Regions from separate parts of the Mesorhizobium sp. 43Arga genome, predicted to be linked through region 1. Evidence: predicted binding sites of a transcription regulator. Region 1 holds the regulator's gene; each other region holds the start of a gene.
The links. The regulator LexA, encoded in region 1, represses DNA repair genes until DNA is damaged. The targets are predictions, from matches to a motif close to TGTTCNNNNTGTGTTCNG.
Positions count from the first base shown of each region.

Region 2: a site for LexA is predicted at 5,990-6,007, ahead of ACWGS8_RS34150 (YifB family Mg chelatase-like AAA ATPase). Genes of this name have one in related genera too.
Region 3: a site for LexA is predicted at 4,668-4,685, ahead of ACWGS8_RS24980 (ATP-dependent helicase). Genes of this name have one in related genera too.

Region 1 is NZ_JBSKBO010000003.1:169,871-177,656, forward strand. Features, by position in the region: gene ACWGS8_RS13460 (ComEC/Rec2 family competence protein) at 1-1,450, shown strand, start outside; gene lexA (transcriptional repressor LexA) at 1,444-2,181, opposite strand; gene ACWGS8_RS13470 (GntR family transcriptional regulator) at 2,560-3,333, opposite strand; gene ACWGS8_RS13475 (ABC transporter substrate-binding protein) at 3,485-4,471, shown strand; gene ACWGS8_RS13480 (ABC transporter ATP-binding protein) at 4,531-5,310, shown strand; gene ACWGS8_RS13485 (ABC transporter permease) at 5,316-6,239, shown strand; gene kynU (kynureninase) at 6,259-7,506, shown strand; gene kynA (tryptophan 2,3-dioxygenase) at 7,574-7,786, opposite strand, start outside.
Region 2 is NZ_JBSKBO010000025.1:1,929-9,714, forward strand. Features, by position in the region: gene ACWGS8_RS34130 (hydantoinase/oxoprolinase N-terminal domain-containing protein) at 1-335, shown strand, start outside; gene ACWGS8_RS34135 (malate synthase G) at 604-2,769, shown strand; gene ACWGS8_RS34140 (DUF308 domain-containing protein) at 2,924-3,508, shown strand; gene ACWGS8_RS34145 (TetR/AcrR family transcriptional regulator) at 3,657-4,244, shown strand; gene ACWGS8_RS34150 (YifB family Mg chelatase-like AAA ATPase) at 4,369-5,901, opposite strand; gene gshB (glutathione synthase) at 6,085-7,026, opposite strand; gene ACWGS8_RS34160 (glycosyltransferase) at 7,249-7,786, shown strand, end outside.
Region 3 is NZ_JBSKBO010000008.1:57,044-64,829, reverse strand. Features, by position in the region: gene ACWGS8_RS25010 (diaminopropionate ammonia-lyase) at 6-1,214, shown strand; gene ACWGS8_RS25005 (allantoate amidohydrolase) at 1,211-2,443, shown strand; gene ACWGS8_RS25000 (M20 aminoacylase family protein) at 2,448-3,608, shown strand; gene ACWGS8_RS24995 (hypothetical protein) at 3,927-4,100, shown strand; gene ACWGS8_RS24990 (hypothetical protein) at 4,135-4,281, opposite strand; gene ACWGS8_RS24985 (hypothetical protein) at 4,393-4,566, shown strand; gene ACWGS8_RS24980 (ATP-dependent helicase) at 4,700-6,793, shown strand; gene dapB (4-hydroxy-tetrahydrodipicolinate reductase) at 6,802-7,578, shown strand.

The DNA of each region.
Region 1 (7,786 bases):
TGGCATCTATCACATCATCTCCATTTCGGGACTGCATATGGCGCTGGTCGCTGGCACCATCATGGGTCTGCTGCGCGGCGGCTTCGCGCTGTTTCCGGATTTTTCCGCGCGTCGGCCGGTGAAGAAATACGCGGCCGCCGCGGCCCTTTTCTCGATCGCCGCCTATCTCGTCATTTCCGGCGTCGTCGTCGCTGCCGAGCGCAGCTTCATCATGCTGGCGGTGATGCTGATTGCCGTGCTGTTCGATCGCGCAGCGCTGACCATGCGCAATCTGGCGATCTCGGCGATCGCCGTCATTGTGGTTTCGCCGCATGAGGTCGTCGGCCCGAGCTTCCAGATGTCCTTCGCCGCGACCGCGGCGCTGATCGGTGCCTATGCCGGCTGGGCGGATCATCATGCGGGAAAGGCGAGACCGCCACCGCCAAAGCGATCCCTGCCGGGTTTTCTCACGCGAAAATTCCTGCTGGCGACGGGCGGGTTGGCGATGACCTCCATCATCGCCGGCTGCGCCACGGCGCTGTTTGCCATCTGGCATTTCCAGCGAGTGTCGCCGCTCAGCCTGTTCGCCAATCTGGCCGTCATGCCGATCGTGTCAGCCGTGATGTTCCTGGCCGTTGCCAGCGCGTTGCTGATGCCATTCGGATTGGATGCGCCGACCCTCTACCTGATGGGCAAGGGCCTGACGGCGATGATAGCCATATCGGCGTGGATATCGGAACGCTCACCGGTCGATGCGGTCGGGCTGATTTCGCAGCAATCCGTCCTGCTGGTGACCATCGCCCTGGTCATCGCGACGATGGCGACGACCTGGCTGCGGCTCGCGGCACTGCCATTCGCGCTTGCCGGCCTGCTGACTGTATCGGATACGCGCACGCCCGATGTGCTTATCTCGGAAGATGCGCGGCTGGTCGCACTGCCGATCGGCGGCGGCGAACTCGCGGTCAGCCGGGCTCGCCCGAACGAGTTCACCGTCGACAATTGGAAACGCGCGCTGGTGTCCGAAACCATCGTCGTGCCGGAGATGTTCGACAAGGCGGACGGGCAATTCGACATCGCCGATGCCGTCAATCTGCCGCCGGGAGCACCGTTCTACTGCACGGATGGCGTCTGTCTTGCCCGGCACCCATCCGGTGCAATCATCGCGCATGTCGAAGACCGCGAGGACACCTGGAAAGCCTGCGGCTTCGCCGATTTGATCGTCGTCAATGACGCGACGGGCTATGATGCCTGCCACAATCCGCTGGTTCTTGTCGTTACCAAGCGGCAACTTGCCCGCAAGGGCAGTGCCGCCGTCTTCTTCGACCGCCAATCGGCGACCGGTCCGCCAATCATCAGCTTCGCGGTGGACGGGCCGTATCGGCCCTGGCACGAGCAGCGAAAGTTTTCGCGTGAGGCGAGGGGGCTGCCGCCCTATCAAAAATCCGAAAAGCCGGCCGTTCCTGCTCAGTAGCGCCTGATCAGCCCGACAAGCTTGCCTTGCACCTTGACCCTGTCCGGCCCGAAAATCCGCGTCTCGTAAGCCGGGTTGGCGGCTTCAAGGGCAATCGAGGCGCCCTTGCGGCGGAACCGTTTCAGGGTTGCTTCCTCCTCGTCGACCAGCGCCACGACGATCTCGCCCGGGCTTGCCGTGTCGGCGTTGCGGATGATCACCGTGTCGCCATCAAAGATGCCGGCCTCGATCATCGAGTCGCCCTTGACCTCCAGCGCATAGTGCTCGCCGCCCATGATCATGTCCGGCGGCACCGAGATCGAATGCGTCTGGTGCTGGATGGCATCGATCGGGACACCGGCGGCGATACGGCCCATCACCGGGATCGACACGGCAGAGACCGCGTCGTCGTCATTGCCGGCCGCCGGCAAGCGCGATGGCGCCGGCTTGATCTGGCGACCAAGGCCGCCCTGGCCGAGACTGCCCTGGATGACGCTCGGCGAGAACTTCTTTGCCGCGTTGAGGCCGGGTGCGATCGAATCCGGCAGCCGCAGCACTTCCAGCGCCCGCGCCCGGTTGGGCAGCCGGCGAATGAAGCCGCGTTCCTCCAATGCCGTGATCAGGCGATGGATGCCTGACTTGGAGGCGAGATCGAGCGCTTCCTTCATCTCGTCGAAGGATGGCGGAATACCGCTTTCCTTGAGCCGTTCATGAATGAACATCAGCAGTTCATGTTGCTTGCGTGTCAGCATGGCGGCCCCCCAAGGCATTGAACGACGGGTTGAACCAGAATCGAAAAACAAACCCAGAACAAACACTATCTGTTCCAGTTGTGTTCTGCAACTGTTTAAAGTTTAATGAATTTGTTAAGACGTCGGAAATTTTTTGCCCCTGGGAGCGGGCAGCGATCGACCGCTTCCGCTGCCGTTACGTGCATTGAAATCATTTTGGTTAATGGCCTGTGGCCTACTCCTGAATGCGGTTTGGCATCAGGCATTTGAGAGGCGTTCACGGGCCGGATTTGTATGGTTTGTCGATCCATTTCCGGCGGAACGAAACGAAATCAAAACGCCAACGATCACTGGCTTTGGGCAGGCTCGACCGCTGGGATCGGGACAACCGCGGCAGCCTCATCCGGAAACGGCTTTCAGGCTGCCGGCGCGCGCAGTGTAGGTGTTGGCACCACTGTCTTCGCTGTGCACATAGACATGCAGCGTGTAGCCGATATGCGCTGTCATTAGCGCCTTGGCCCGCTCCACATCGCGATCGAGCGCCGCTTCCATGATCGCGGTGTGATGCTCGATGGCGATCGCCTCGCGCAAAGCGTCCATTGCCTCGCCATAGCCATCCTTGAGGCCGGCAGCCGCCCGCAATGTCGGCGCCAGGCCGAGAAACCGATGATGCCGCCGTAGCTGATCGGCGATCGTCGAGCGGAAGCGCAACAGCCAGTTGGACGTCGCCGCGCTCAACAGCGCCGCATGGAAGGCCTCGTGGCTCTCGTCCCATTTGTCGACGGCCGCATCGGAAGGGTCGTCGACCGCGGTCTTGCAGCGGGAGAGCCGGTAGTGAGCGGTGACGACCGCGTCCTCCCATTCCCTGCCGCCGTTCGCGATCGATTCCAGGAACAGCGGCATTTCGACAACCATCCTTGCGCGCGCCAGGTCCTCGAGCTCGGCGCGCGACACGGGAGCGACGGCAAAACCGCGATTGCTGATGGCGGTGACCAGGCGCTCGGCTTCAAGCCGGGACAGGGCTTCACGCAGCGGCGTCCAGCCGACGCCGTATGTGGCGCGCAGCGCACTCAGCTTGAGTGGCGCGCCCGGCATGAGGCGGGTGGTCAGGATATCTCGCCGCAGCAGCTGATAGGCCGCCTCGGTCTTCGTGGAGCTGTTCTGATCCTGCATCGCGATCCGTCTATCATCGGGCCTGGAAAATTATATATGATGGTGGCGCATGGCAAGAATTATATATAATGTTTGACACACAGCGAGGGACTGACCATGATCCCCGCAGTTGCCGCCTGTGAGCGGCGCTGATCAAATCTGGGAGGAAATGATGATGAAGTCGAAGTCCGCTTGGCTGTCGGGATTGGCCCTGGCAGGCGCATTGATGGTCAGCGCCGGCAGCGCCGCGGCCGATCAGATACGCATCGGCATCGCCAATTTCGGCGAGCATCCGCAGCTCAACGCTGCCATAGCCGGCTTCAAGAAGGCATTGACGGACAAAGGTTTTGTCGAGGGCAAGGACGTCGTCTACACCGAAAGCCATACCAATTTCGATGCATCGCTGGTGCCGCAGATGATTGCCAAGCTGCAGGCGGAGCAGCCCAAGCTGATCTACACCATCACCACGCCGGTCTCCCAGATCGCCAAGAAGGCGCTTGCCGGCTCCAGCATTCCGATCGTTTTCGCCGCGGTCACCGATCCGGTGGCGGCCAAGCTGGTGCCGTCATGGGACGCCGGCGATGAAGGCATGACCGGCGCCAGCGATCTGCAGGATGTCGCCGCGGTGATGGCCTTCACCAAGAAACTGCTGCCGAACGCCAAGCGGTTCGGCGTGCCTTACAATCCGGGCGAGGCCAATGACGTTGCCCTGATCGAAAAGATCAAGGCGGCGGCGCCGGCGGCGGGCTTCGAGGTCGTGGAAGTCGGCGTCGACAACGTCAATGACATCCAGCAACGCATCGCCTCGCTCGCCGGCAAGGTCGACGTGATCTACGGCCCAGCCTCCAACCTGATCCAGCCGGCGATCGCTGCTGTCTCCGCGGCCGCTCGCCAGGCCGGAATCCCGATCGTCAACTCCGATGACAGCGCGGTCCGCAACGGCACCGTGCCGGCAAGCTTTGCGGTCAATTACACGCAGGTTGGAGTCAATGCCGGCAACATCGCCGCCGAGATCCTCAAGGGCAAGGATCCCAAGACGATCGCGCCGTCGCGCCCGGCGTACAAGGATCACATGGCAACGATTTCCCGCAAGGCGATGGCCGCGTTCGGCATCGAGATACCGGCCTCGATGGCCGATTGCGGTTGCATCGTCGACTGATATCGAGCTGCAAGGGGCGATGGCGTCGGCGCCGTCGCCCTTCACGCCAGGGAGGAATGATGCTCGATATCCGATCCGCGCGCAAAATATTCTACAAGGGGCAGGCCGACGAGAAGGTCGCGCTGGACGGCCTCAGCCTGTCATTGGCCACCGGCGAGTTCGGCATCGTCATCGGCTCCAACGGGGCCGGCAAGAGCAGCATGCTCAACGCCATTTCCGGAGCCCTTGTTCTGGATACCGGCAAGATCCTGATCAACGGCGCCGACGTGACAGCCCTGCCGGTGTACAAGCGCGCCACAAGATTGGCGCGCGTCTTCCAGGATCCGATGCGCGGCACCGCCGCAAGCATGACCGTGGCGGAAAACATGCTGCTGGCCGATCTGCGCAGCCAAAAACGCACGCTGCGGCAAGGGCTGAACGCCGCGCGGCTCGCGTCCTACAAGGAGCGCCTGTCGATATTGGGCCTCGGCCTTGAAAACCGTCTCGACACCCGCGTCGATCTGCTCTCGGGCGGGCAGCGTCAGTCCCTGTCGCTGATCATGGCCGTCGGCGGATCTCCGGACCTGCTGCTGCTCGACGAGCATACAGCGGCACTTGACCCGCGCACGGCCGAGATCGTCATGCAGGCGACAGTGCGCGCCGTCAACGCGCTGAAGCTGACCACGCTGATGGTGACCCACAACATGCAGCACGCCGTCGACTATGGCAGCCGGGTGATCATGCTCGATGCGGGCCGGGTCCTGCTCGAGGTCACCGGCGAGGAGAAGGCCAGGGTCACGGTTATCGATCTGATTGGCCATTTTTCCATCAAGACCGACCGCATGTTGCTGGCGAGCTGATCACCATGGGCTTTATTCAGGACGTTCTGACCAGCTTCGTCGCGATCATGCCGGTGACCCTGGCGCAAAGCCTGATCCTGGCCTTTGTCGTGCTCGGCATCATGATCCCGTTCCGCATGCTGAATTTTCCCGATCTGACCAGCGAGGGCGCCTTTCCGCTGGGCGGCTGCGTCTGCGGCGTGCTTCTTGCCGCAGGCGTATCGCCGCTGACCTGCATCGTCGTCGCATTTGTGACGGGTTTTGCGGCGGGCTGCTGCACCGCCTTCATCCATCTGCGCTTCCGCATCCACACGCTGCTCGCGGGCATCCTGATGATGACGATGCTCTACAGCATCAACCTTCGCATCATGGGCAAGTCCAACCTCTCGGTTTTCGGCTCGCCCACCGTGTTCGACTGGGTGCCGTTCGCCCGGCCGGGTTTTCCGGCCAGCAAGATCGTCGTCGCCGGCCTTCTCGCGCTCATAGTCTTCGCAGCACTCTACATGTTCTTCAGGACCGAGAAGGGGACCGCCGTGCGTGCCGTCGGCGCCAATCCCGACATGGCCGAGGCGCAGGGCATCAATGTCTGGGCGGCGACCATAGGCGGTGTCGGGCTGGCAAGCGCGTTTTCGGCCTCGAGCGGCGCGCTGATGGTGCAGTCGCAGGGATTTGCCGACGTCAATATGGGATTGGGCATCCTCATCAACGGCCTGGCCGCTCTGATGATCGGCGAGGCGGTCGTCGGCAAGCAGGCGGTCTGGCGCCAGCTGCTGGCCCCCTTTGCCGGCGCGATCATCTATTACCAGCTGGTGTCATTCTGCCTCGCCGCCGGCATGCCGCCCCCCGACCTGAAGCTTGCCACGGGCCTGTTCGTGCTCGCCATGCTTGCTTTGCCCAGCCTCAAGCGCAGCCGGGGACCCGCGCCGGCGCGCGAAGCGATCCGTGAATAACCAGGGAATATCACAAATCATGCGTACAACGATCGGTCTCGCGGCAATCGAAGCCATGGATGCGGCGGATCCGCTGCGTGCCATGCGCGACCGCTTCATTTTGCCGGAAGGTGTGATCTACCTCGACGGCAACTCGCTGGGTGCCGCGGCGCCCGCCGTCTTCAACGAGCTGCAAAAGGCGGCGACGCAGGAATGGGCGCAGGACCTCATCCGCGCCTGGAACACCGCCGGCTGGTTCGACATGCCGGTCGCGCTCGGAGACCAGCTCGGGCGGCTGATCGGCGCCGCTTCCGGCCAGACGGTGGTCTGCGACACGACCTCGATCAACATCTACAAGGTGCTGCATACAGCCCTTGGCATGCGGCCGAACCGCTCGGTCATCGTTGCCGAGGGCGACAGTTTCCCGACCGATCTCTACATGGCCGAAGGCGTGGCCTCGACGCGGCCGGGCACGGTGCTGCGGCTCGAAGGCGTCGATGCGCCCACCATTGAGGAACTGATCGACGAGCGCGTGGGCGTCATCCTGGTCAACCACGTCAATTACAAAACCGGACAATTGCGCGACATGGCCGCCCTGACGTGCAAGGCCCATCAGGTCGGTGCGCTGATCGTCTGGGATCTCTGCCATACGGCCGGCGCATTGCCGGTCGAACTCGATGCCGCGAACGCAGATTTCGCCATCGGCTGCACCTACAAATATCTCAATGGCGGTCCAGGCGCGCCCGCCTTCATCTATGCCGCGAAGCGCCATCACGACGATGTCCATCAGCCGCTGAGCGGCTGGTGGGGCCATGCGCGGCCCTTCGCTTTTGAACAAAGTTATGCGGCCGGCAGCGGCATCCGCCGGTTCCTGTGCGGCACGCAGCCGGTGCTGTCGATGCGGGCGCTGAAAGGGGCGCTCGAAATCTGGAACGATGTCGACATGGCGGCGGTGCGCAAGAAGAGCATCGCGCTCACCGACCTGTTCATCCAGCTCGTCGAAGCCAGATGCGGCGCCTACGGCCTCGAACTCGAAGGTCCGCGCGACGGCAATGCGCGCGGCAGCCAGGTGTCGTTCCTCCACCCGCATGGCTACCAGGTGATGCGCGCCTTGATCGAACGCGGCGTGATCGGTGATTTCCGCGCGCCCTCGACCATCCGCTTCGGTTTCACGCCGCTCTATGTCGGCTACAAGGACGTCTGGCAGGCAGTCGAGGTGCTGGAGGACATTTTGCGCACCGGTGCCTGGCAGGAGGCACGTTTCGCAGTCAAGACGGCGGTGACCTGAGACGTCAGCGCAATTCCAAGAAAAGTGCTGGCGGTTTTCCCCCAGTAATTGCGCCAAAGCAAAAAAGTCAGAGCCGGGTGCGGACCGTCCACAGTTCCGGAAACAGCACGACCTCGAGCATCTTCTTCAGGTACGATGCGCCTGAGGTGCCGCCGGTGCCGCGCTTCAGGCCGATGATGCGCTCAACCGTCGTGACATGGTTGAAGCGCCAGCGACGGAAATAGTCCTCGAAATCGACGAGCTTCTCGGCAAGCTCATAAAACATCCAGTAGCGCTGCGG
Region 2 (7,786 bases), on a different contig from region 1:
TGCCCGAAGATACCGATGTCGCCAACGCGCTCGGCGCCGTCGTCGGCCAGGTCAGGGTCTCGGCCGAGGCGCGGGTCAGCCAGCCCAGGGAAGGGCTGTTCCGGCTTGCCTCGGGTGAGACGGTGCGTGATTTCCTTGACGAGGCGGCGGCGATCGCCGCCGCCGAGGCCGATGTGCGGGCCATCGTCGCCGAGCGCGCCCGGGACGCCGGCACCGACAGCGCCGAGATCGACGTCGCGACCGAGTTCAAGGTTTCCACGATCGAAGCCCAGCGCATGTTCATCGAGGCGCATGTGGTGGCGGTGGCCTCGGGACGGCCAAGGATCGCGGTGTAAGCACCTTCCTTCTCCCCGTTTCACGGGGAGAAGGTGCCCGAAAGGCGGATGGAGGGCAGCGCCAACGGAATGCAGTTTCACTGTGCCGCCCGTTCGGCCAACGTAGCGCCGCCCCTCATCTGGCTGCCGCCATCTTCTCCCCGTGGAACGGGGAGAAGGACGCAGCGCCGCCAACCTTGCCTAAACGTCCCCTTCACCTTAAGCCGAATTGACCCTGCAACCCCAACATGCCAAACGCCCCGCAAAGCCTTTCATCTGGAGTAGCCTGATGACCGATCGCATCGAGATCGCCGGATTGCGGATTGCCCGCGAGCTGCATGATTTTGTGGCTGGCGAGGCCCTGCCCGGTACCGGCATCGCCGCCGATGCGTTCTGGAGCGGTTTTTCGGCCATCGTCCACGACCTCGCGCCGAAGAACCGGGCGCTGCTCAAAAAACGCGACGCCATGCAGGAAAAGCTCGACGGCTGGTATCGCGACAATGGCGCGCCGGTCGACATGGAGGCTTACAGGGGCTTCCTGAAAGAGATCGGCTATCTCGTCCCCGAGGGGCCGGCCTTCAGCGTGTCGACCGAAAATGTCGATCCCGAAATCGCCGTCGTTGCCGGGCCGCAGCTGGTCGTGCCGGTGATGAATGCGCGCTATGCGCTCAATGCCGCCAATGCGCGCTGGGGCTCGCTCTACGACGCGCTCTACGGCACCGATGCCATTCCCGAGACCGGCGGCGCGGAAAAGGGCAAAGGCTTCAACCCGGCGCGCGGCGCCAAAGTCATCGCCTGGGCCAAGGATTTTCTCGACCAGTCGGTGCCGCTCACCTCGGGCAAATGGGCTGGGGTGAACGGACTGTCGGTGGCGCATGGCGCGCTGAAGCTCGGCGAAGGCGCCGGCACCACCACGCTCGCCGACCCAAAGCAGTTCGCCGGCTATCGCGGCGATGCCGAGAATCCGGAAGCCGTGCTGCTGGTCAAGAACGGCCTGCACATCGAGATCGTCATCGACCGCGCCAACCAGATCGGCCGCACCGATCCGGCCGGCATTGCCGATGTCATCCTGGAATCGGCGCTGACCACCATCCAGGACTGCGAGGATTCGGTTGCGGCGGTGGATGCGCAGGACAAGGTCGTCGTCTACCGCAACTGGCTCGGCCTGATGAAGGGCGACCTTGCCGAAGAGATCGTCAAGGGCGGCAAGAGCTTTGTCCGCAAGCTCAATCCGGACCGCGCCTACACGGCGCCCGCCGGCGGCCAGATCACCTTGCCCGGCCGCTCGCTGATGCTGGTCAGGAATGTCGGCCACCTCATGACCAATCCGGCGATCCTGGACCGCGACGGCAGCGAAGTGCCGGAAGGCGTCATGGACGCCGCGCTGACGGCGCTGATCGCGCTGCACGATGTCGGACCCACGGGCCGCCGCGCCAATTCCCGCGCTGGGTCTATGTATGTCGTGAAGCCCAAGATGCACGGGCCGGAGGAAGTCGCCTTCGCCGTCGAGATCTTCGACCGCGTCGAGGCGCTGCTCGGCATGGCGAAAAATACCATCAAGATGGGCATCATGGACGAGGAGCGGCGCACCACCGTCAACCTCAAGGAGGCGATCCGCGCCGCGCGCGAACGCGTGGTGTTCATCAACACCGGCTTCCTCGACCGTACCGGCGACGAGATCCACACCTCGATGGAAGCCGGCCCGATGATCCGCAAGGGCGATATGAAGCAGGCCGCCTGGATTTCCGCCTATGAGGCGTGGAATGTCGACACCGGGCTCGAATGCGGGCTGGCCGGCCACGCCCAGATCGGCAAGGGCATGTGGGCGATGCCGGATCTGATGGCGGCGATGCTGGAACAGAAGATCGCCCATCCCAAGGCTGGCGCCAACACCGCCTGGGTGCCGTCGCCGACGGCCGCGACCCTGCACGCCACGCACTATCACAAGGTCGACGTGCATGCCGTGCAGGCGGCGCTGAAGAGCCGGCCGAAGGCCAGGCTCGACGACATCTTGTCGGTGCCGGTCGCCGTGCGGCCGAACTGGACGCCCGACGAGATCCAGCGCGAACTCGACAACAATTCGCAAGGCATTCTCGGCTATGTCGTGCGCTGGATCGACCAGGGCGTCGGCTGCTCCAAAGTGCCCGACATCAACGATGTCGGCCTGATGGAAGACCGCGCCACGCTGCGCATCTCCTCGCAGCACATCGCCAACTGGCTGCGCCACAAGGTCTGCTCGGAGATACAGGTGCGCGATTCCCTGCAGCGCATGGCGGCCATCGTCGACCGCCAGAATGTCGGCGACCCGCTCTACCGGCCGATGGCGCCGGACTTCGACACCTCCATCGCCTTCCAGGCCGCCTGCGATCTGGTGTTCAAGGGAACCAGCCAACCCAACGGCTATACCGAGCCGGTGCTGCACGCGCGGCGGCTGCAGCTGAAGGGACAGGGCTGAGGCGCCGACCTCCCCCTCCCCCAGATCTCGAAACCATCAGACCGCCGATCACATAAATGGGATGTCGAGGTGATCGGAGATCGGCTTCAGGCACCTTGACTGCGAGCTATCTACCTACTAGTTGGTAGGTAGATGAAAACGAGAGATCCCCATCATGCCTGGACAAATGAATGATCAGAGCCCGTCATCGAACGGTTGGCTCAAAAGCTACTATTATCTGCGGTTTGCAGTATCGGCAGCCTGGGTCGCGGCGGCTTTCACCGTCGCGAAAAGCAGTCCGCCGCTCGCTGCCGTCATGCTGGTTGCCTACCCTGCATGGGATGCGCTCGCGAATTACGTCGACGCCCGGCGCACCGGCGGGCTCGGCCGCAACAAGTCGCAATTGCTGAACTTCGCCGTCAGCATCGTCGCCGCGATTGCGGTCGCCATCGCGCTCGGTCACAGCATGAACGCGGTGCTCTCGGTCTACGGCGTCTGGGCCGCTGTCTCCGGCACCTTTCAGCTCCTGACCGCGGCGCGGCGCTGGAAAACCAACGGTGCGCAATGGCCGATGATCCTGAGCGGCGCCCAATCGGCCCTGGCAGGTCTCTTCTTCGTCAAGATGGCCGGCGGCACGGAGATCATTGGCATCGCCAATGTTGCGCCCTATGCCGCGTTCGGCGCCTTCTACTTCCTCGTGTCCGCTCTATGGCTGTCGGTCAGCGACGTCCTTCGCAAGTCGCCGCGGGTCGCAAGCTAGGCAATTCCAGGAAGTGCGAACGGTTGGGCTTGGCGACTTCGCCGTGCCTCGGTCCGGAATTCAAAACAAAAGGCTTGGAGAGCGGGTCATCGTTTGCGTGAAAACGGCGACCCGCTAAGTATGGAGGAGCCCTCCGCCGGAGCAAGTCATGAGCAAGCCTTCGAACACCGCAGATGAGATCCTGGCCGCCGCGCGAAGCTTCATCGTCGCCGGCGGCTACAATGGCTTCAGCTACGCCGATATCGCCGAAGTGATCGGCATCCGCAAAGCCAGCATCCATCACCATTTCCCCAGCAAGGTCGACCTCGTGCAGACCTTGCTCAAGCGCTACCTCGAGGATGCCGTCACGGGCATGGGAGGGCTCGAGCGCGATGTCCCCGAGCCGCCGGAGTTGCTTCGAGCCTATGCCGGCATCTGGGCCCGATGCATCGAGGACGCCAGCATACCCTTCTGCGTCTGCGCACTGCTTGCCAGCGAGCTGCCGGCGCTCCCGCCGGAGGTTGCCGTGGAAGTCCGGGCGTATTTCCGGTTTCTCTCGGGATGGCTGACTGGCGTCATCGAGCGCGGCGCCGAAAAAGGCACGCTGGCAATTTCCGCTTCGCCACGCGTTGAGGCCGAGGCTTTCATGGCGACCGTGCATGGCGCAATGCTTTCCGCGCGCGCCTATGGCGATGTCTTGACCTTCGGCATGATCCTGACGCCGACGTTGCAGAAGATGATCCCCGCGACCGGTTGATCCGGGCAAATGCGGAACGGCCTGCAGAGACGGACCTGGCGTGGTTGCAAATGCCCTTCGCTTTAGATCCTTGTTTTCATGCATGTCGTCTTCCCAAAACCGAGGTCAGTTTGGGCGACATCCTTCACGCCGCCTGCGCCACGCGCTCCGAACTCATGCGATAGGAGATCGCCTCGGCGAGATGGATGCGGCCGACGGTTTCGCTGGCGTCCAGATCGGCCAGTGTTCTCGCGACTTTCAGCACGCGGTGGTAGGCCCGCGCCGAGAAGGCGAGCTTTTCGCTGGCGTCCTTGAGCAGCGACAGGCCGGCTGCGTCGGGCATGGCGATGTCTTCGATGACCGCCGGCGCGCAATGGGCGTTGGTGGTGACGCTGGTCACGCCGAGCCGTTCGAAACGCTCGCGCTGCAGGGTGCGGGCGCGTGCCACGCGCAACGCCACATCAGCACTTTTCTCCGCCCGGTCGGGCCTTATCAGGTCGCTGGCCGAGACCGCCGGCACTTCGATCCGCAGGTCAATGCGGTCGAGCAGCGGACCGGAAATACGTGCTTGATAATCGGTGCGGCAGCGCTCGCCGCGCAGGCAGCGATAGCCAGGCTCGCCGGCCATGCCGCAGCGGCACGGGTTCATCGCCGCCACCAGCTGGATGCGCGCCGGATAGGTGACGCGGTGGTTGGCGCGCGCGATCATGCAGTCGCCGGTCTCCAGCGGCTGGCGCAGCGCATCGAGCGTCTGCGGCGTGAATTCGGGGAATTCGTCGAGGAACAGCACGCCGTGATGCGCCATCGAGACCTCACCGGGCCGTGCGCGCAATCCGCCGCCGACCATCGCCGCCATCGAGGCCGAATGATGCGGGGCGCGGAACGGCCGCCGGTCGGTCAGCTTGCCTTCGCCGAGTTCGCCCGCCACCGAGGCGATCATCGAGACTTCGAGCAATTCCTTCGGCGCCAGCGGCGGCAGGATCGATGGCAGCCGCTGCGCCAGCATCGATTTTCCCGATCCGGGCGGGCCGACCATCAAGAGATTGTGGCCGCCGGCGGCCGCCACTTCCAGCGCCCGCTTGGCGGTCTCCTGGCCCTTGATGTCGGCAAGGTCGGGCAGATCGCGCGCCGCGGCGTGGATGCCGGCCTCCGGCCGCGACAGCACCTGCGTGCCGCGAAAATGGTTGGCGATGGCGATCAGGCTGCGCGGCGCCAGAATGTCGAAATCCTTGCCGGCCCACGCCGCTTCAGGCCCGCAGGCGAACGGGCAGATCAGCCCCTTGCCCTCGGCATTGGCGCCGATCGCCGCCGGCAAGGCACCGGCGACGGCGGCGATGGTGCCGTCGAGCGAGAGTTCGCCAAGCACGACATAGCCGGCCAGCATGTCGCCTGGAATGGCGCCAAGGGCCGCCATCAGGCCAAGCGCGATCGGCAGATCGTAGTGGCTGCCTTCCTTGGGCAGGTCGGCCGGCGCCAGATTGACCGTCACCTTCTTCGACGGCATCGACAGGCCCGACGCGTGGAGCGCGGCCTGCACCCGCTCGCGGCTTTCGGCCACCGCCTTGTCGGGCAGGCCGACGATCTGCATGCCAACCTTGCCGGGAGCGATCATCACCTGCACGTCGACCGGCACGGCCTCGATGCCCTGGAAAGCGACCGTGCGAACCCGCGCCACCATTTTCCCACCCCGGATATGGGCCACAACCCATGCGATCGGCCTAGAATGTGGCCCCCGCAGGAGACAATCACAGATTGCCGGTCAAATCAAGAACATTACGGGAACAAGGCAATCGCTCTGGTTGCAGCCGGATTGAGCCCGGTTGAAAAGGCGGAACATGGTTAATACGAACTGAAAAACGGCTTACTTCCGCTTCCCCTCGACCGCGTCCCAGAACAGGCTGGCGATGTCGGCGCCGCCGAAGCGCTGCACCTCGCGCACGCCGGTTGGCGAGGTGACGTTGATCTCGGTCATGTAGTCGCCGATGACGTCGATGCCGACCAGGATGAAGCCGCGTTCCCTGAGCGACGGCCCGATGCGGGCGCAGATCTCGCGCTCACGCTCCGTCAGTTCGGTCTTCTCGGCGCGGCCGCCGACATGCATGTTGGAGCGCGAATCATGCTCGGCCGGCACGCGGTTGATGGCGCCGACCGGCTCTCCGTCGATCAGGATGATGCGCTTGTCACCCTTGCGCACGTCCTTGAGGTAGCGCTGCACGATATAGGGCTCGCGGAACAGCTGGCCGAACATTTCCAAGAGCGAGGCGAGGTTGCGGTCGGCCTCGTGCAGATGGAAGATGCCGGCGCCGCCATTGCCGTAGAGCGGCTTGACGATGATGTCGCCGAACTCCTTGCGGAAGGCGGCGACTTCTTGGCTGTCCTTGGTGATCAGCGTGTCCGGCATCAGGTCGGCAAACTCGGTGACGAAGATCTTTTCCGGGCTGTTGCGCACCCAGGCCGGGTCGTTGACCACCAGCGTCTTCGGATGGATGCGCTCGAGGATATGCGTGGTGGTGATGTAGTTCATGTCGAAGGGCGGATCCTGGCGCAGCAGGACGACGTCCATCTCCGAAAGGTCGGTACGCACCTTCTCGCCCAGCGAGTAGTGGCTGCCCTTCTCGTCGCGCACCTGCATCTCCTCGATGCGCGCAAACACCTTGCCGTCGCGCAGCGACAGCCGGTCGGGCGTGTAGTGGAACAACTGATGGCCGCGCCGCTGTGCTTCCAGCGACAGCGCGAACGAGGTGTCGCCGGCGATCGACACGGTGGAGATGTGGTCCATCTGGACGGCGATTTTCAACTTCATGGCGGGTCCCCAGCGCAGTCGACGAGAGCGATATAAGGGTCGCCGCGCCTTCTGCCAATCGCGACATCTGAAGAATGGCGACAGCAGGACGCAACCCCGCCAGCCCGATCGCGACAAGGCTAGCGGCCGTGTCATCGTTTTCTTAAGCCTTGCCGTACAAGAATAGGCCTCGAATGCCCCAACGGCAGGCGCCGGATGGGGGTCCTCGATGGAACAACGACCATGAACGCGCTCACCGCCATCCGCGCCGCCGCGACCAAACAGCTTGAACTCACCATCCTGATGCCGTGCCTCAACGAGGCCGAGACGCTGGCCGTTTGCATCGGCAAGGCCAGGGCCTTCCTCGACAAGGCCGGAATCCTGGGTGAGGTGTTGGTCGCAGACAACGGCAGCACCGATGGCTCGCAGGAGATCGCGACCCAGGGCGGCGCCCGTGTCGTGCCGGTGGCGCAGAAGGGCTATGGCGCGGCACTTCTGGGCGGCATCGCCGCCGCTAGGGGGCGCTTCATCATCATGGGCGATGCCGACGACAGCTACGATTTCGGCGCGCTGGATGCCTTCATGACGCGCCTGCGCGACGGCGCCGACCTGGTCATGGGCAATCGCTTCCAGGGCGGCATAGAGAGCGGCGCCATGCCGCCGCTGCATCGCTATCTCGGCAATCCGGTGCTGAGCTTCGTCGGCCGCCTGTTCTTCCGCATCAAGACCGGCGACTTCCATTGCGGCCTGCGCGGCTTCAACGCCGAGAGCATCCGCAAGC
Region 3 (7,786 bases), on a different contig from region 1:
CACCAGTGTTCCTGCCCAATCGCAATGCCTTGCACGGCAAGCCGCTTGATGCGGCCGATGCCGAAACCCTCGGGATCGCGGGCGCCGACACGGTCGAGCGCTTTCTTGCCCATCGCGACGATCACGCGATGACGCCGCTGCACGCGCTGCCGGCGCTGGCGGGCGAACTCGGCCTCGCTGCGCTGCACGTCAAGGATGAGGGCTTTCGTCTCGGCCTGGGCAGCTTCAAGGCGCTGGGCGGCGCCTATGCTGTTTTCCGCCTTGTATTGGAGGAGGCAAGTAAAAGACTTGGCCACCCTGTCGATGTCGAGGATCTCGATCGTACCGATGTCCGCTCGGTCGCGGCAAAAATGACATTTGCGTGCGCCACCGACGGCAATCACGGCCGGTCGGTCGCGCAAGGCGCCGAGCTTGCCGGCGCCAGGGCGGTGATCTTTGTTCATGCCGGCGTCAGCGACGAGCGCATCTCGGCAATCGCCCGCTACGGCGCGGAGATGGTTCGCGTCGATGGCAATTATGACGATTCGGTCAGGCAAGCGGCGCGGATCGCGGCCGAGAAGGGCTGGACCGTGGTGTCTGATACGTCGTGGCCGGGTTATGAACGCATCCCCGGCCTGGTCATGCAGGGCTATACGGCGATCGTCCGCGAAGCGCTGCGCCAGCTCAGCGAACCGCCGACCCACGTCTTCGTCCAGGCCGGCGTCGGCGGCATCGCCGCCGCGGTGGCCGGCCATCTCGCCATCGTGCTTGGCGACGCCAGGCCGGTCTTCACCGTGGTCGAACCGGCGCGCGCGGCCTGCATCGTCGCGGCTGCCCGGGCAGGGCATGTGGTCAAGGTGGCCCACGATCAGCCGACTGTCATGTCCATGCTTGAATGCTATGAGGCCTCTCAGGTCGCCTGGCGCGTGCTGGCGCGCGCCGGCGATGCCTTCATGACGGTGGACGAGGACGACGCCGTCGCGGTGATGCGGCGGCTGGCCCGGCCTGCCGGTAGCGATCCGGTGATCGTTGCCGGCGAGAGCGGCGGCGTCGGCCTTGCCGGACTTATCCGGGCGATCGCCGAAAACAGGACCGATCTCGGCCTCGACGGCAAATCCCGCGTGCTGGTGGTCAACACCGAAGGCGCCACCGACCCGCATCGCTATGCCGAACTGGTCGGCTTGAGCCCGGCCGAGGTGCTGGCCGGCAAGCTCGCTGCCGAGGCAACGCCATGATCGCGGTCGACGCGCAGCGCCTGCTTGGCCGCATCCGTGAACTCGGCGCCGTTGGCCGCGACGGCGAGGGCAGGCTGACCCGGCTCGCGGCCTCCGACACCGACAGGCAGGGCCGCGACCTCTTCGTCGGCTGGCTACGGCAGGCCGGGCTCGATGTCGCCATCGACCGCATCGGCAACATTTTCGGCATCTGGCAAAGCGCCGACAATACAGGCGAGGCGCCGCTGCTTATCGGCTCCCACATCGACACCGTCATCGACGCCGGCATCTATGATGGCTGCTACGGCGTGCTTGCCGGGCTGGAGGTGATCGAGACACTGAAGGCCTTCGGCCTGTCGCCGTCGCGCCCAATCGCTGTCGCCGCCTTCACCAATGAGGAGGGCGTGCGCTTCTCTCCCGACATGATGGGTTCGCAGGTCCATGCCGGCGGCGTCGATGTCGAGGCGGCGCTCGCCGCTGTCGGCACCGACGGCAGCACGCTCGGGCAGGAACTCGCCCGCATCGGCTATGCCGGCGAGCGCGAGCTCGGCTTTCTCAAGCCGCACCTCTATCTCGAACTGCATATCGAACAGGGGCCGGTCCTGGAGCGCGAAGGCATTCCGATCGGCGCGGTGGAGACCCTGCAAGGCATTTCCTGGCAGCGCATCACCCTTGATGGCGTGGCCAACCATGCCGGCACCACGCCGATGTCGATGCGCTGCGACGCCGGATACGCAGCAGCGCGCGTGGTCACCTTCCTGCATGACCTTGCCGCGGCCTCCAACGCGCCGACCGTTGCCACCATCGGCACGATGAGCTTCGAGCCGAATGCCATCAACGTCATCCCATCGCGCGCGGTCTTCACCGTCGACCTGCGCGATCCAGACGAGCAGCGCTTGCAGGCGCAGGAGGCGTCGCTGGCCGCCTTTCTGGAACAGCTCGGCGCCGAGGGCATCACCGTGACGGTCGAGCGGCTGGCGCGCTTCGAGCCGGTCGTCTTTGACGGCCGAGTCGTCGAACTGATCGAAGCCGCTGCCAGGAAGCGCGGGCTTGCCTCGCGGCGCATGACATCTGGCGCCGGCCATGACGCGCAGATGATCGCGCGCATCGCGCCGGCGGCGATGATCTTCGTGCCGAGCGCCGGAGGCATCAGCCACAGCCCGCATGAACACACCGAGGATGCCGAGCTTGTTGCCGGCGCCAACATCCTGCTTGATGTCGTGACGGAACTCGCCGAGCTCGAAGGCTGAAGACATGGCTGAACTCGATCCAGAAACGCTGAAGCGCGAGATGACCGCTTGGCGGCGCGACCTGCATGCGCACCCCGAATTCGGCTTCGAGGAGAAACGCACCGCGGCCTTCGTCGCGGCCAAGCTACGGGAATTCGGCCTGGACGATGTCGCCGAGGGTGTCGGTGGCACCGGCGTCGTCGGCACATTGAAACGCGGCAGCGGCAACCGCGCCATTGCGCTGCGGGCCGATATGGATGCGCTGCGCATATCGGAGCAATCGAGCGCGCCATACCGGTCCGGCAATCCCGGCATCATGCATGCCTGCGGTCATGACGGCCACACCGCCATGCTGCTCGGCGCTGCAAGGCTGCTGGCGAGGGAGGGTGGTTTCGACGGCACCGTGCGCTTCATCTTCCAGCCGGCCGAGGAGTGGGGCAGGGGTGCGCTGGCCATGCTCGATGATGGCCTGATGCAGCGCTTCCCCTTCGACGAGATATTTGGCCTGCACAACATGCCCGGCCTTCCCGTCGGACACTTCGAGACCCGCGCCGGCCCAGTCATGTCGGCCGAGGACAATTTCGAGATCGTGCTCAAGGGGCTCGGCGGCCACGCGGCGCGGCCGCATGCGGTCAACGAAACGCTGGTCGCCGCCTGCGCCCTGGTTACCAACCTGCAGACGATCGTTTCGCGCCGGCTGAGCCCGGCCGACACAGCGGTGGTTTCGGTGACCGAACTGATCACCGACGGCACCCGCAATGCATTGCCTGGTCTTGCCCGCATCCTCGGCGATGCGCGCAGTTTTCGCCCCGAGGTCAGCGCTGAGATCGAACGGCAGATGCGCATAATCGCCGAGGGCACCGCGGCCGCCTGTAACGTTGCCGCCGAGGTCAATTACACCAGGGAATTTGTGCCCTTGCACAACGATGCCGAACTGGTCGAGGCGGCCTTCGCCGCCGCCAAGAAAATCTTCGATCCCGGCAATATCGCGGTTGCCCGCGAGCCGATGACGGCGTCGGAGGATTTTGCCCGTTTCCTCGATCACGTGCCGGGCTGCTTCGTCTTCCTCGGCAATGGCGAGGCCTCGGCGCCGCTGCACAATTCCAGCTATGACTTCAACGATGATGGGCTAGTGTTCGGCGCCAGTTTCCATGCTGCCATCGCCAGGCAACGGCTCGGAATTTGACCGGCGACGAACCCTCTTCGGCAAGCTTTTGCCGGTGGAAAGCGCCCGGAAAGGGCCGAAATCCGCGATCCCGCATGACGCAGAGGCAAGACTCAGCTACGCTGCATGGCGCGGCGGACCTGATTTATCCGCTTGGCCGGCGCCTTCTCCTCCCAAGCGGCGCCGGCCTTCTTCGTTGCGCCGAACCCCTTCTAAATTAGCATTCATTAAATTTAGAATATTCGCACTTGCAGGAAGTTAGCGTCTTTCTGGCATGGAAAGCTGCGGGTTTTCGGGTGTTTGCGGGAAGACGGATGCGAGGCGGAACTGGATAAAGCGTTGCGTCAGGACGAGGCGCGGCAGGTGCGTGCGCGCATCGCCGAACTCGAAAGAAACCTCACAATAGCGTCTCCATCGCGAGGCCGTCAGCAGCGCCAGGAAGCCGGCCACGAACTGCGCAATGCCAAGTTCCGCCTCGAGCGGCTTGAAGAATGCATAGCGGCAATGCAATGAGGTTCCGACGGCCCTCATATGCACCGGAATTATCTCAGTGGCCGACAGTCTCCGTGTTCATGACGAGATTGCTGGCGTAGGAGCTTTGTTCGGCACCAGGAGCCTTGGTCAGTGGCAGTTTGTTGTCGCAGGCAGAGACAGCCAAAACCATCAGGACCAGGGCTAATCCTAGCTTTTTCATCGCTATCGCCTCCGCCCTCTCAACGATCCGTCATCGGTTTGGTTGCGAATTTGGCGTGATGGAACAAACCGTCATGTTTCCGGTTGACCCCCATCAGAGGAGGACCACGGCATGATCCGTTTGCTTCTGGTAGGTACATTCGCCTTTCTCACTTATCGCCTCGCGCGCAAGATGATCGATGACGTGCCCGGCGACATCGATCCCCTATTGCTGCCCGCATCGAGAAGTGACCGCGATGCTCTGCGCCGCCAATCGGCAGCCATGGGTGTCGACCCCCGGCGGTAGAGCGATTCCAGCAAAAGTGTGAAGCGGTTTTTCCCCGGGAAAAGCGCGGAGCGCTTGGGAATTGCGTCAAAACCAAGGGTTCGTCGCGCCGCTTCGGTGTTGCGAACAAAGCGGAAACGATGCTTGATGGGCGATGAACCTCGCCGCCCATGATTCGACCCTTTTGGAATCGGCCGTCGCGCCCGCCTATCTCGCGCGTTTGAACGACGCTCAGCGCCAGGCTGTCGAGCATGGCGACGGCAACATCGCCGGGCCGTTGCTGGTCATTGCCGGCGCCGGCTCGGGCAAGACCAACACGCTGGCGCATCGCGTCGCCCATCTCATCGTCAGGGGTGCGGACCCGCGCCGCATCCTGCTGATGACCTTTTCGCGCCGCGCCGCGTCCGAAATGGCCAAGCGCGTCGAACGCATCGCCGGCGAAGTGCTCGGCCGTGACGCCGCGGTTGTCACCGATGCGCTGACCTGGGCCGGCACTTTTCACGGCATCGGCGCCCGGCTGTTGCGCGACTATGCGCTGGAGATCGGCCTCGATCCGGCCTTCACCATCCATGACCGCGAGGATTCCGCCGACCTGATGAACCTCGTGCGCCACGAACTCGGCTTCTCCAAGACGGAGGCGCGTTTTCCAACCAAGGGCACCTGCCTTGCGATCTATTCGCGCGCCGTCAACGCGCAGGCGCCGCTCGGCGAAGTACTGGGGTCTGCCTTTCCCTGGTGCGCCGGCTGGGCCGGAGAGCTTAAGCAACTGTTCGCCGGCTATGTCGAGGCCAAGCAGGCGCAGAACGTGCTCGATTACGACGATCTGCTGCTCTACTGGGCGCAGATGGCGGCCGAGCCGAAAATCGCGGCGCATCTGGGCGGACGTTTCGACCATGTTCTGGTCGACGAATACCAGGACACCAACCGGCTGCAGGCCTCGATTCTGATGGCGCTGAAACCCGACGGCGCAGGGCTGACGGTGGTCGGCGACGATGCCCAGTCGATCTATTCCTTCCGTGCCGCCGAGGTGCGCAACATCCTCGATTTTCCCCGGCAGTTCGCGCAGGCCGCCGATGTGGTGATGCTGGAGCGCAACTATCGCTCGACGGAAACCATTCTGGCCGCCGCCAATGCGGTGATCGGCGAGGCCTCGGAGCGCTTCACCAAGAACCTTTGGTCGGAACGCAAATCCACCGACAAGCCAAGGCTGGTGAGCGTCCGCGACGAGGTCGAGCAGGCCAACTTCGTCTGCGATACCATTCTGGCCGAACGAGAAGCTGGCACGGCGCTGAAATCGCAGGCGGTACTGTTTCGCGCCTCGCATCACAGCGGGCCGCTGGAGATCGAGCTGACGCGGCGCAACATTCCCTTCGTCAAGTTCGGCGGCCTGAAATTCCTCGATGCCGCCCATGTCAAGGATGTGCTGGCGGTGCTGCGTTTTGCCGAAAACCCGCGCGACCGCGTCGCCGGCTTTCGCGTCCTGCAGCTGATGCCGGGCATTGGCCCTTCGGCCGCCGCGCAGATTGTCGAGACGATGACATCGGCTCTGGACGAGGCGATGGGGTTGGCCGGCTGGCGGCCGCCGCAACGTGCGGCGGATGACTGGCCGGGTTTCGTCTCGCTCTATTCCCGCCTGCGGGCCGGCGCCAAATGGCCGGCCGATCTCGAACAGGTCAGGCTCTGGTACGAGCCACATCTGGAACGCATCCATGAGGATGCCATCACACGCCGCGCCGACCTGTTGCAGCTCGAGCAGATCGGCTCGGGCTACGCCTCGCGCGAACGCTTCCTGACCGAACTGACGCTCGACCCGCCGGATGCGACCAGCGACCAGGCCGGGCCGCCGCACCGCGACGAGGATTATCTGATCCTGTCGACCATCCACTCGGCCAAGGGCCAGGAGTGGAAGAACGTCTTCGTGCTCAACACCGTCGATGGCTGCATTCCGGCCGATCTCGGCGTCGGCACCAAGGAGGATATCGAGGAGGAGCGCCGGCTGCTCTATGTGGCGATGACGCGGGCCAAGGACAGCCTCAACCTCGTCATGCCGCAGCGCTTCTTTCCGCATGGCCAGGCCGCGCGCGGCGATCGCCACCTCTATGCCTCGCGCACCCGCTTCATCCCGGCCTCGATCCTCGCCGCGTTCCAGCAGATGTCCTGGCCGAGCGCACAGGCGGCTGAGGGCAGGGCGCCCCGGCCGGACGTGCGCGTCGATATCGGCGCGCGCATGCGCGGCATGTGGAAGTAGCGGAAATCATGGTTCAAAGGCCGATCCGGATCGCCATCGCCGGGGCGCTGGGCCGCATGGGGCGGCAGATGGCGGAGGCCGTGCAGGCCGATCCGCGGCTGGTACTTGCCGCCCGCTTCCATCGCCCGGGGAGTGTCGGCGAAGGGCTGGTAAGCCGCGACGAGGCGCTTGCCATGGCCGAGGTGGTGATCGATTTCACCGCGCCGGCCGCCTCCGCAGATCTGGCGAGCTTCTGTGCGAAGCGCGGTGGACCGGCCCTGGTGATGGGCTCGACCGGTTTCGATGCCGGCGAACTGGCTGATATCGCCGATGCCGCGAAAACGATTCCCATCGTCCGCTCCGGCAGTTTTTCGCTCGGGCTCAACATGCTGGTCGGACTGGTCGAGCAGGCGGCGAGAGCGCTCGCCCCCGAAGATTGGGACGCTGAGATTTTCGAGGCGCATCATCGCCACAAGATCGACGCGCCTTCAGGCACCGCGCTGATGCTGGGACAGGCCGTCGCCGGTGGACGCGGCGTCGAACTGGACGCGGTCGCAAGGCGCGTCCGCGACGGCGTCACCGGCGCGCGGCCGGTCGGCGAGATTGGTTTTGCGGTGGTTCGCGGCGGCAGCATCGTCGGCGAACACAGCGTCTGCTTCTGTGCTGAAGGCGAGCTTGTTACCTTGTCGCACGCGGCCGGCGACCGCATCATGTTCGCGCGTGGCGCCATCGCCGCGGCAGTTTGGGTGTCGGGACGCTCGCCAGGCGAATACGACATGCGCGACGTGCTTGGGTTTGACCGCTGAACTTGGCACGGCGGACATTTTCAGGGCGCCGCGACTGCCCGTCGGCCGCGGCTTACTGATCGGTAAGCATTGCCGTCATTTTCGGCTTTATCCTGAAAGCTGGATGAAAGGTTGGTGCCATAACTCTTGTCCGGCGCCCCCATATTGTCGCGCAAAGCGATGGGAGAGAGAGGGGCGCGGGAAACGAACAAAGGGAAGAGGCCATGTC